DNA from 3 places in the Corynebacterium humireducens NBRC 106098 genome. Region 3 is predicted to be linked to each of the others. Evidence: riboswitches for the same ligand, from Rfam matches in the RefSeq annotation. Region 3 holds a riboswitch; each other region holds the start of a gene.
What was found. A riboswitch is a leader RNA that binds a small molecule or an ion and turns the genes downstream of it on or off. The one in region 3 is predicted to bind thiamine pyrophosphate.

Region 1 (3,268 bases), 350 kb from region 3:
CTTGCTGCGCACCTGGACGATGCCGCAGCCGCCGTCGACGGCCCTACGGGCCACCCCGATGATGTGCTCCGGCGTACCGGAGCCCGTCACGAGGTAGCAGCGCAGGTCAAGGGTGGGTCGCATTGTTCACCGATTCGAGATAGACGTTGGAACCGCGCTTGCGGAACTCCTCTGACATGGTACGCATCCCCTCGACCGCCTCCGGCTCGCCGACCTGCGGGATGCCCAGCTTCGCGCCGAACGTGTCGCGGATGTCCTGGCTGATGCGCATGGAGCAGAACTTCGGGCCGCACATCGAGCAGAAGTGCGCCGTCTTCGCCGGCTCCGCGGGCAGGGTCTCGTCATGGTAGGCCTGCGCGGTCTCCGGGTCGAGGGAGAGGGCGAACTGGTCGTGCCAGCGGAACTCGAAACGCGCCTTGCTCATCGCGTCGTCCCAGTCCCGCGCACCGGGGTGCCCCTTCGCGACGTCCGCGGCGTGGGCCGCCAGCTTGTAGGTGATCACGCCGGTCTTGACGTCGTCGCGGTTCGGTAGACCGAGGTGCTCCTTCGGGGTGACGTAGCAGAGCATCGCGGTGCCGCCCATGGCGATGTGTGCCGCGCCGATGGCGGAGGTGATGTGGTCGTAGCCCGGCGCGATGTCCGTGACCAGGGGGCCGAGGGTGTAGAAGGGGGCATCGGAGGCCCACTCCTGCTCCAGCTCGTTGTTCACCTGGATCATGTTGAGCGGCACGTGGCCCGGGCCCTCGACCATGACCTGGACGTCGTACTCCCACGCCCGGCGGGTGAGCTCGCCGATGGTCTTCAGCTCGGCGAACTGGGCGTCGTCGTTGGCGTCGGCGAGGCTGCCCGGACGCAGGCCGTCGCCGAGGGAGAAGGCGACGTCGTACTGCGCGAAGATCTCGCAGAGCTCGTCGAAGTTCTCGTACAGGAAGGACTCCCTGTGGTGCGCCAGGCACCAGCCCGCCATGATCGAGCCGCCGCGGGACACGATGCCCGTCACCCGCTCCGTGGTCAGCGGGATGAAGGGCAGGCGGACACCGGCGTGGACGGTCATGTAGTCGACGCCCTGCTCGCACTGCTCGATGACGGTGTCGCGGAAGATCTCCCAGGTCAGGTCCTCGGCGACGCCGTCCACCTTCTCCAGCGCCTGGTAGATCGGGACGGTGCCGATCGGGACGGGGGAGTTGCGCATGATCCACTCGCGGGTGGTGTGGATGTCGTTGCCGGTGGACAGGTCCATGACCGTGTCCGCACCCCAACGGGTCGCCCAGCGCAGCTTCTCCACCTCCTCCTGGATCGACGAGGTGACGGCCGAGTTGCCGATGTTCGCGTTGATCTTCGTCAGGAACTTCCGCCCGATGATCATCGGCTCGGACTCCGGGTGGTTGATGTTGTTCGGCAGGATCGCGCGGCCGCGGGCGATCTCCGAGCGCACGAACTCGGGGTCGCAGTGCTCACGCAGCGCGACGAACTCCATCTCCTTCGTGATGATGCCCTGCCGCGCGTAGTGCATCTGCGTCACCCTCTTCCCCTTCTGCGCGCGCAGGGTCGGGCGCTTCTCGCCCTTCCACTCCGCCGACGCCGCGCCGCGCCGGGTCGCCGTCCGGCCGTCATCGGCCAGGTTGCGGGGACGTCCCTCATACTTCTCGACGTCGCCCCGCTCCTCGATCCACCCCGCCCGCAACGCCGGCAGGCCGACGGTGACGTCGCACTCCGGGCCGCGCGTGCGGTAGATGCGGAACGGCTCGTTCGGGCCGTCGGGGGAGTCGTCCAGGAGGATCTCCGTCTCAGGGACACTCAGACCGTTCTTCTCGATCGGGGAGAATCGGTGCTTGGGGTGGATTTCCGTTCCGGAGTCATGGGTCGGCTGCATGCCATCGCCTCTCTTCCTACGCTGGTGCTAACCAGACAGGTTCATACGGTGCTCGCGCGGCGTCACTAGCGCGATCTCAGCCCGATGCCTCGGGCGCCCGTGGGGTCGGGAGGAAGCCTACCACCTCCCGGGCCCGGAGATTTTGCGGGGGAGGGGCGGGTATGGGAGACTGTGCGGGTTGTATGTAACGGGCACGAACCGGTCGAGCATCCCGACACAGGGAAGAGCCGCCAGGGTCCTCTGTCCAGAACTGAAAAGGAACATGTCGCATGAACATTCTCGACAAGGTTGATTCCGCGCAGCTGCGCGAGGACATCCCGGCCTTCCGCCCGGGTGACACCCTCGACGTCCACGTCAAGGTCATTGAGGGCTCCACCGAGCGTACCCAGCTGTTCAAGGGTGTCGTCATCCGCCGCCAGGGCTCCGGCATCCGCGAGACCTTCACCATCCGCAAGGTCTCCTTCGGTATCGGCGTGGAGCGTACCTTCCCGGTCCACTCCCCGAACATCGCCTCCATCGAGGTCGTCCGCCGCGGTGACGTCCGTCGTGCGAAGCTGTACTACCTGCGCGAGCTGCGCGGCAAGGCAGCCCGCATCAAGGAGAAGCGCTAAGCTCCACCGGAATCGCCCCACACCTGCACGGTGTGGGGCTTTTCTTTTTGGCGCCTATTGACACTTTAATGTGTCCTGGGTTACATTGATCGGACAAGCTTCACCGGGCAGTTAGAGATAAAGGTCAGGGTGAAGAAGTGAATCCCGGTAGTCCCGTCGCAAGACGGGGCCCGGGATTTGCGCCGTTCAGGGGGTACGGTGGGCTCATGAAGCTGGTTGACGCGCCCCGTGGCCGCGACGTCCTCATGGAGCTCGCCCTGGCGGCAACCGACACAGTCGACCACCCCCTGCACTCGGCGCTCTTCCACGCCACACGCCCCTTCGAGACGTCGAACGTCTCCTACTACACCATCGACGGAGGCTCCTCGACGCCGTCGCCTGACTGGCCGGACGTGACGCCGGGGGAGGTGGCGGCACTCCTGGATGGCACACCCCTGGTGGAGCCGACCGTCGACATGCTCCGGAACTGTGTGGCCGACGCCGTGGACAACGCCGCCTACTGGCAGCCGCCCTCCGGGTGGGACCATCTGCTGGCGACCCCGGAGATCCGCGCGGCGCTGACCCGCGTGGAGGAGCACCTGGTGGCCCCCTGGTTCGACGCCCCCTTCGACGGGGACGACCAGTGGGAGCTGTGGTGGCGCGATGGACACCGTGACGAGGCGCCTGCCCCGCCCTCCTCCCGCGTCCTGCGGCGCTGGGCAGAGCAGACACGGCGGGAGGAGGCGAGGAGGAACCTTGGCGGCGGCGAATGGTGGTCGACCCCGCCCTTCGGGCTGCCGGTGAC
Region 2 (3,268 bases), 370 kb from region 3:
GTTGACCAGTGAGCCCTTGGTGATCCGCCAGATCATCGGCAGCTCACGGGCCGGCTGGATGCCGGTGACGTAACGGGGGGTCACGGCGGCGTCGTCGACGACCACGCCGGCGGCCTTCACCGAGGTCTTGCCGGCGGCCGCCGCCACGTCATCGACGCTGGCGGCGGCGGCGCGGGCGATGAGGGCGACGTCGTCAAGCAGTGCTAGAAGTCCACCGGCCATGGTGCGCACCTTTCAGGGAGGAAATAAGAACATTCTAGAGCGTTCCTTAGAATGGTCGCATGAGAACAGCAGTGGTGGGTGTCGGTGCGGTCGGTGGATGGTTCGGCGGGTCCCTGGTGCGGGCGGGGCATGACGTGGTGTTCATCGCGCGCGGCGAGACCCTCGACGTGCTGCGCACCGAGGGGCTGCGTCTCAACGACGACCCGCCGATCCCGGTGGACGCCGTCGGCAGTCTCGCCGAGGCCGGCCCCGTCGACGTCGTCCTGCTGGCGGTGAAGGTCACCGCCGCGACCGACCTCCCCGCGCTTCTCGACGCCCTCCCCGCCGGCGCCCACGTCGCCGTCACGCAGAACTCCGTCGAGGTGCCCTCCCGCGTCGCCGCGGTCGTGGGGTGGGAGCGCACTCTGCCGGGTGTCGTGCGCGGCTACTACCACCACACCGGCCCGGGGCGGGTGGAGTTCCACGGGGGCCCTGTGTCGTATGACGTGGGAGGGGAGGAGAGAGTCGTCGGAAAGCTGGTGGCGGCGCTGAACTCCGCGGGCGTCGACGCCACCGCACGTGACGACATCATCGTCGACGTGTGGGAGAAGGCCATGTACGTGACCACCACCGGGGCGCTCGGGGCGCTGGCGCAGGCCCCGCTCGGGGAGCTGCGCACCCGGCTGCGGCCGACGCTGGAGGCGCTCATGCGGGAGGTCGAGTCCACGGCCCGCGCGAACGGGGTGCCGCTCAGCGACGACGTGGTCGAACGCACCCTGGAGTTCGCCGACCGCATGCCCGCCACGGCGACCAGTTCGATGCACCGGGACCTGCTCGCCGGGCGTCCCCACGAGCTGGACTCCCAGGTCGGTGCGATCTGCCGGATGGCGGCCCGGCAGGGCGTCGACGTGCGGCTCCATGACCTTCTGCTGGGGGTGCTGGGGTAACGTGACGGACATGACGGCTTCCTCCACTGCCCGGGTCAGGTGTGATCGCCCGGGGCGTTACGCTCGGTCCCTGGTCTCCACTTTCGCCGACACGGCGCACACGGAGTGGGATGCCGAGGAAGGCCGCGGGCACCTCGTGTTCACGTGGGGGCACGACGCCGAGGTGGACATGATCGCCGGCGACGGGGTCCTCCTGCTGCACCTGGAGTGCGCCGCCGCGGAGCTCGAGCAGCTGGAGAGGCTCATCGGGCGCGGCGTCGTCGAGCTCGCCGGCGACGCCGACGTGGAGGTCGCGTGGAAGCGTCCCGGAGGTCAGGACGGTACCCGCTGGGTCGCTGGGCTAGACTGACGCCCGACCACTTTCGTCCACGGGTGCCCGGTGCGAGTCCGGGCTGAGATGCCGCAACGGCGGACCGTCGAACCTGATCCGGTTAATACCGGCGCTAGGGAGATCCCAGTGACCACCACTGCTGCAAGAACGCGCGCCCGCTCCTCGTGGCGCGTCATCGACATCATCATCGCCTCCGTCCTCGGCGTGGCGACCGGCCTCATCTTCTGGGTGTGGAACTCCATCGGCTTCGCCTGGACCACCGCCATGGATGCGCTCACCCCCGGCTTCGGCGGCCTGGCCCTGGGCATCTGGCTGCTCGGCGGCGTCATCGGCGGGCTGGTGATCCGGAAGCCGGGTGCCGCGATCTTCGTCGAGGTCCTCGCCGCCGCCGTCTCCGCGCTGCTGGGCAACCAGTGGGGCATCGAGACCCTCTACCACGGCATCGCCCAGGGCATCGGCGCGGAGCTCGTCTTCGCGGCCTTCGCGTACCGGCGTTTCACCCTCCCCGTCGCCATGCTCGCCGGCGCGGGAGCCTCGGTGGGCAACTTCCTGGTCTCGCTGTTCACGAGCGCGAACATCGCGAAGTCGCTGGCCTTCAACTCGATCTACCTCACCTGCGGCGTGATCTCCGGGGTGATCCTCGCGGGGCTCCTCGGCCACTGGTTGGTCAAGGCCCTGGCCGGGACCGGCGCGCTGGACCGTTTCGCGGCCGGACGGAAGCGCGTGTAGATGACTGCACTCGTCGAGGCCCGCGGTCTCGGCTGGCGGCACGCCTCCCGGGTGGACCCGGCGCTGGAGAACATCTCCCTGCGCCTGGAACGCGGGGAGAAGGTGCTGCTGACCGGCCGTTCCGGCGCAGGCAAGTCCACTCTCCTGGCCGCGCTGGCCGGCCTGCTCGGTGACGAGGAGGACGGCGACCAGACCGGCACCCTCACCATCGACGGGACGGTCGGCATGGTCCTGCAGGACCCCGACTCCCAGGTCATCGCCTCCCGCGTCGGCGACGACGTCGCCTTCGGCTGCGAGAACCTGCGCATCCCGCGCGAGGAGATCTGGCCGCGCGTGCGCCGCGCCCTCGACCTCGTCGGCCTCGACCTGCCGCTGGACCACCCGACCCGGCACCTGTCCGGCGGGCAGAAGCAGCGTCTCGCCCTGGCGGGCGTCATCGCCATGGGGGCGGATCTCATCCTCCTCGACGAGCCCACCGCCAACCTCGACCCCGTCGGGCAGCGCGAGGTCGTCGAGGCGGTGACCGCCGTCGCCGCGGAGACCGACGCCACGCTGTTCGTCGTCGAGCACCGCCCGCAGCTGTGGGTCCCGCTCATGGACCGTTTCCTCCACCTCGACGAGGACGGCCTCCACGAGAGCACCGCCGCCGGCCTGCCCGCCCCGCCGGTCCTGCCGGCCGCCCGCGGCGTGGCCCCCGGGACGCCGCCGCTGGTCAGCGCCCGTGACCTGCAGACCATCTGGGGGCCGCCGCGCACCCTCGACCTGCCGCAGGGCGCGTCGACGGTCATCACCGGGCCCAACGGCGCCGGGAAGTCGACGCTCGCGCTGACGCTGGCCGGGCTTCTCGACCCCGTCGGCGGCGAGCTCACCTACGCGGAGGAGCTGCGGCAGGGCCTGCGGAAGAGCCCCCACGCCTGGAGTTCGCGGCAGCTTGCACAGCGGGTGGGCTACGTCTTCCAGGACCCGGAGCACCAGTTCGTCGCCCGCACCGTCGCCGAGGAGATGGCCGTGTCCGGCGGCCCGCAGGAGCGTATCGACGACCTCCTGCACCGCCTCCGCC
Region 3 (3,268 bases):
CGCGGGCGGGCCCGCCACCCCGGGTGTCCAGGAAGGCGTCGAACATCGCCTGCTCGTAGGTCAGCCGCGGGTCGTCGCGACGGAGCTGGCCGGCCACGGTGCGAATGCCGCCGAGCACGTCGGCGATGACGCGCTCGGGACCGGTGACCGTGAAGGTGCGGTTGCCCAGGGCGTCGGTGTTCTTGCCGCCCTTGAGGGCCCGTCGGCCGTAGGCCTTCCTCTCGGCGTCCTCCACCCCGCGGTTGTACTCGCGCACGCGGGTGGCGGCAGCCCGGTCGATCTCCTCCACCGTGCCGCGCAGGGCGCACAGCTCGACGCGCAGCTCCCATTCGGTGACGGCGGCGCCGGCCAGGAGCTTCCGGACATGCTTCTCGACGACCATGAGCGCGTCCGGGGACAGTCCGGCACCGGCGGCGCGGGCGGCGGCCTGCCGGGCGCGTTGCCGGGTGGGCCCGTGGTAGGTGGCGGCGTGCCGCGCCCACGCGGCGGCGTCGCGGATGCCGAGTGCCTCGAGGTCAGCGACGGTGACCGCGCCGGAGGCGATGTCGCCCAGCACGGTCATGGCCCGCAGGGCCCGCAGCATCTCGAGGGTGTTCATGCCCCGCACGGTAGACGGGCGACAGGCACTCGTCGAGAAGCACCTTCCCAGGCCTGTGGACAGACCCGGCCTGTCCACAGATTCCGGTGTTCCGGTCACACGACCGGTTGACAATCCCTAGCGCAGCGGGTCGAAGGGGCGGATCGTCGGGTGGGTCTCGCCGGTGTCGATGAGCTGCGCCAGGTACCGGCCGGTCGCGGGGCCGAGGACGATGCCCCACATGCCGTGGCCGCCAGCGACGTAGACGTTCTCGGAGGCCGTGCGTCCGACGAGGGGTCGCCCGTCCGGGGTGACGGGGCGGGAGCCCACCCACTCGTCGTGCCGGTTGTCCAGGTCGACGCCCGTCATGACGCGCCGGGCCTGGTTGACGATCGCCTCGATGCGCCGCGGGTGGAGCGGTTCGTCGGGGCGGCGGAACTCCATCGTCCCGGCGATGCGGAAGCGTCCCCGGTAGGGCGTGCAGGCGATGCGGTGGTGCGGCAGGTAGACGGGGTGCTCGGCGGGCTGCTCGGTGTCCACGGTGAAGGAGTAGCCGCGTCCGGCCTGCACGAGGGTGCGCACGCCGTGGGCCTGGGCCAGGCGGGGCAGCCATGCGCCGGTGGCGATGACCACGGTGCCGGTGCTGAGGCGCTCGCCGGTGTCGAGGACGACGGCCGGGTCGGTGCCGCCGACGACGCTGACCACGTGGGCGTCGGTACGCAGGTGTCCGCCCCGGTCCACGACGGCCCGGCCGAGTGCCTCGACGTAGGGTCCGGGTTCGATGAAGCGTTGGCCATCGAGGCGGTAGGCGCAGGTGACCGCGTCGGAGAGCATGGGCGCCAGGGAGGTCGCGGCGTCCAGCGGGGTGAGCGGGGCCTCCTGGCCGTGGCGCACCACGCCGTCGAGCTCGCGGAGGAAACCGGCGGCCTGGGACTCCTTCTCGAAGGCGATGACGAAGGGGCCCTCCCGTGTCCAGGCGTCGACGCCGCCGAGCTCCAGTTCGTCGAAGGCGGCGAGGGCGACCAGGTCGATGGGGGTCAGTGCGGCCATCGTCGCGTCCCAGGCCCGGGCGGTGGCCTGCGCCATGAAGCGGGCGAGGAAGGCCCACAGGCCGGGGTCGACGCGGAGGGGCATGGAGAGGGCGGCGTCGGCGTCGAGAAGCGCGGTGGGGCCGTAGCGCCACAGGCTGGGGTCGGACAGCGGGATGGTCTTCGCGGGGGCCAGCCAGCCGGCGTTGCCCCAGGAGGCGCCGGCGGCGACGCCCTCCCGGTCGAGGACGGTGACCTTGTGGCCGCGTTCCTGCAGGTGCCAGGCGGTGGCGAGGCCGACCATGCCGGCGCCGATCACGGTGGTGTCTCTGACTCTGCTCATGCGCCCTATGGTAATCTCTGTCACATCGACATGGGGTGCGCGGTCGCCGCGCTGAGATCACACCCACGGAACCTGCTCTAGTTCGGACTAGCGAAGGGATTGTCATCACTGTTCTGCACGCCCGCGACATGTTGCGTACAGATGCGCCTCTGGTGCAGTGCCTGACCAACACGGTCGCCGCCGCCCTGAGCGCCAACGTCCTCCTCGCCGCCGGGGCCTCCCCCGCGATGATCGACACCCCGGAGGAGGCGGGGGATTTCGCCCGTCTGGCCGCCGGGGTGCTGGTCAACATGGGCACCCCGACCGCCGCCCGCTACGAGGCGATGCGCGCCGCCGTCCGCGGCGCCACCGACATGGACACCCCCTGGGTCCTCGATCCCGTCGGCGCCGGCGTCCTCGGTCACCGCACGAGGTTCGTGCGCTCCCTGCTTGCCGACGCCACCCTCGCCGCCCCCGCCGCAATCCGGGGCAACGCCTCCGAGATCGCCGCCCTCGGTGGCGGCGGGGCCGGGGGCCGGGGCGTCGACACGGCGCACCGTGTCACAGACGCCCTGCCGGCCGCGCGGGCCCTCGCGGAGAGCACCGGGGCGGTCGTCGCGGTGTCCGGCCCCGTCGACCTCATCGTCTCCCCCGGCCGCGAGACCTGGCTGACCTCCGGTGACCCGCTGCTCACGCGCGTCAGCGGCACCGACTGCGCCCTGGGCGCGGTGTGCGCGGCGTACCTGGGACTGGGCGTCGGGAAGCATGACGCCGTGCTCGCCGCACACGCGCACCTGGGGGCCGCCGCGCAGGTCGCGGCGCGTTCCGCCACCGGGCCGGGCGGCTTCGCGGCCGCCTGGCTCGACGCCGTCCACCACCTCACCTCCGCGGAGATCGCGGACCTCGTCTCCTGGAAGGATCACCCATGACCCCCCGTATTCTCTCCATCGCCGGCACCGACCCGACCGGCGGCGCCGGCGTCCAGGCCGACCTGAAGTCCATCGCCGCGGCCGGGGGCTTCGGCATGGCCGCGGTCACCGCCCTCGTCGCCCAGAACACCCACGGCGTGCGTTCCGTGCACACCCCGCCGCACGACTTCCTGCGGGAGCAGCTGGCCGCCGTCTTCGACGACGTCACCGTCGACGCCGTGAAGATCGGCATGCTGGGCGACGCCGAGACAGTCGCGGTCGTCTCCGCCGCGCTGGAGGCCCACCCGGTCCCCCACGTCATCCTCGACCCGGTGATGGTGGCCAGCTCCGGCGACCGCCTGCTCAACGAGGACGCCGAGGCCGCCGTGCGTGACCTGGTGCGCCGCGTCGACGTGATCACCCCGAACCTGCG

Region 1: linked by a shared signal. The riboswitch ahead of thiC (phosphomethylpyrimidine synthase ThiC) and the one ahead of thiM (hydroxyethylthiazole kinase) in region 3 are both predicted to bind thiamine pyrophosphate.
Region 2: linked by a shared signal. The riboswitch ahead of B842_RS04910 (ECF transporter S component) and the one ahead of thiM (hydroxyethylthiazole kinase) in region 3 are both predicted to bind thiamine pyrophosphate.

What each region holds. Positions count from the first base shown of each region.
Region 1 covers NZ_CP005286.1:1,686,407-1,689,674, reverse strand. The annotation lists gene B842_RS08405 (thiamine phosphate synthase) at 1-123, opposite strand, end outside; gene thiC (phosphomethylpyrimidine synthase ThiC) at 107-1,873, opposite strand; TPP riboswitch at 1,869-1,984, opposite strand; gene rplS (50S ribosomal protein L19) at 2,143-2,484, shown strand; gene B842_RS08390 (hypothetical protein) at 2,691-3,268, shown strand, end outside.
Region 2 covers NZ_CP005286.1:960,962-964,229, forward strand. The annotation lists gene B842_RS04895 (DUF808 domain-containing protein) at 1-222, opposite strand, end outside; gene B842_RS04900 (2-dehydropantoate 2-reductase) at 282-1,148, shown strand; gene B842_RS04905 (DUF2218 domain-containing protein) at 1,159-1,497, shown strand; TPP riboswitch at 1,507-1,615, shown strand; gene B842_RS04910 (ECF transporter S component) at 1,606-2,208, shown strand; gene B842_RS04915 (ABC transporter ATP-binding protein) at 2,209-3,268, shown strand, end outside.
Region 3 covers NZ_CP005286.1:1,333,552-1,336,819, reverse strand. The annotation lists gene B842_RS06670 (HNH endonuclease signature motif containing protein) at 1-598, opposite strand, end outside; gene B842_RS06665 (NAD(P)/FAD-dependent oxidoreductase) at 716-1,948, opposite strand; TPP riboswitch at 1,970-2,065, shown strand; gene thiM (hydroxyethylthiazole kinase) at 2,047-2,856, shown strand; partial or broken gene B842_RS06655 (bifunctional hydroxymethylpyrimidine kinase/phosphomethylpyrimidine kinase) at 2,859-3,268, shown strand, end outside.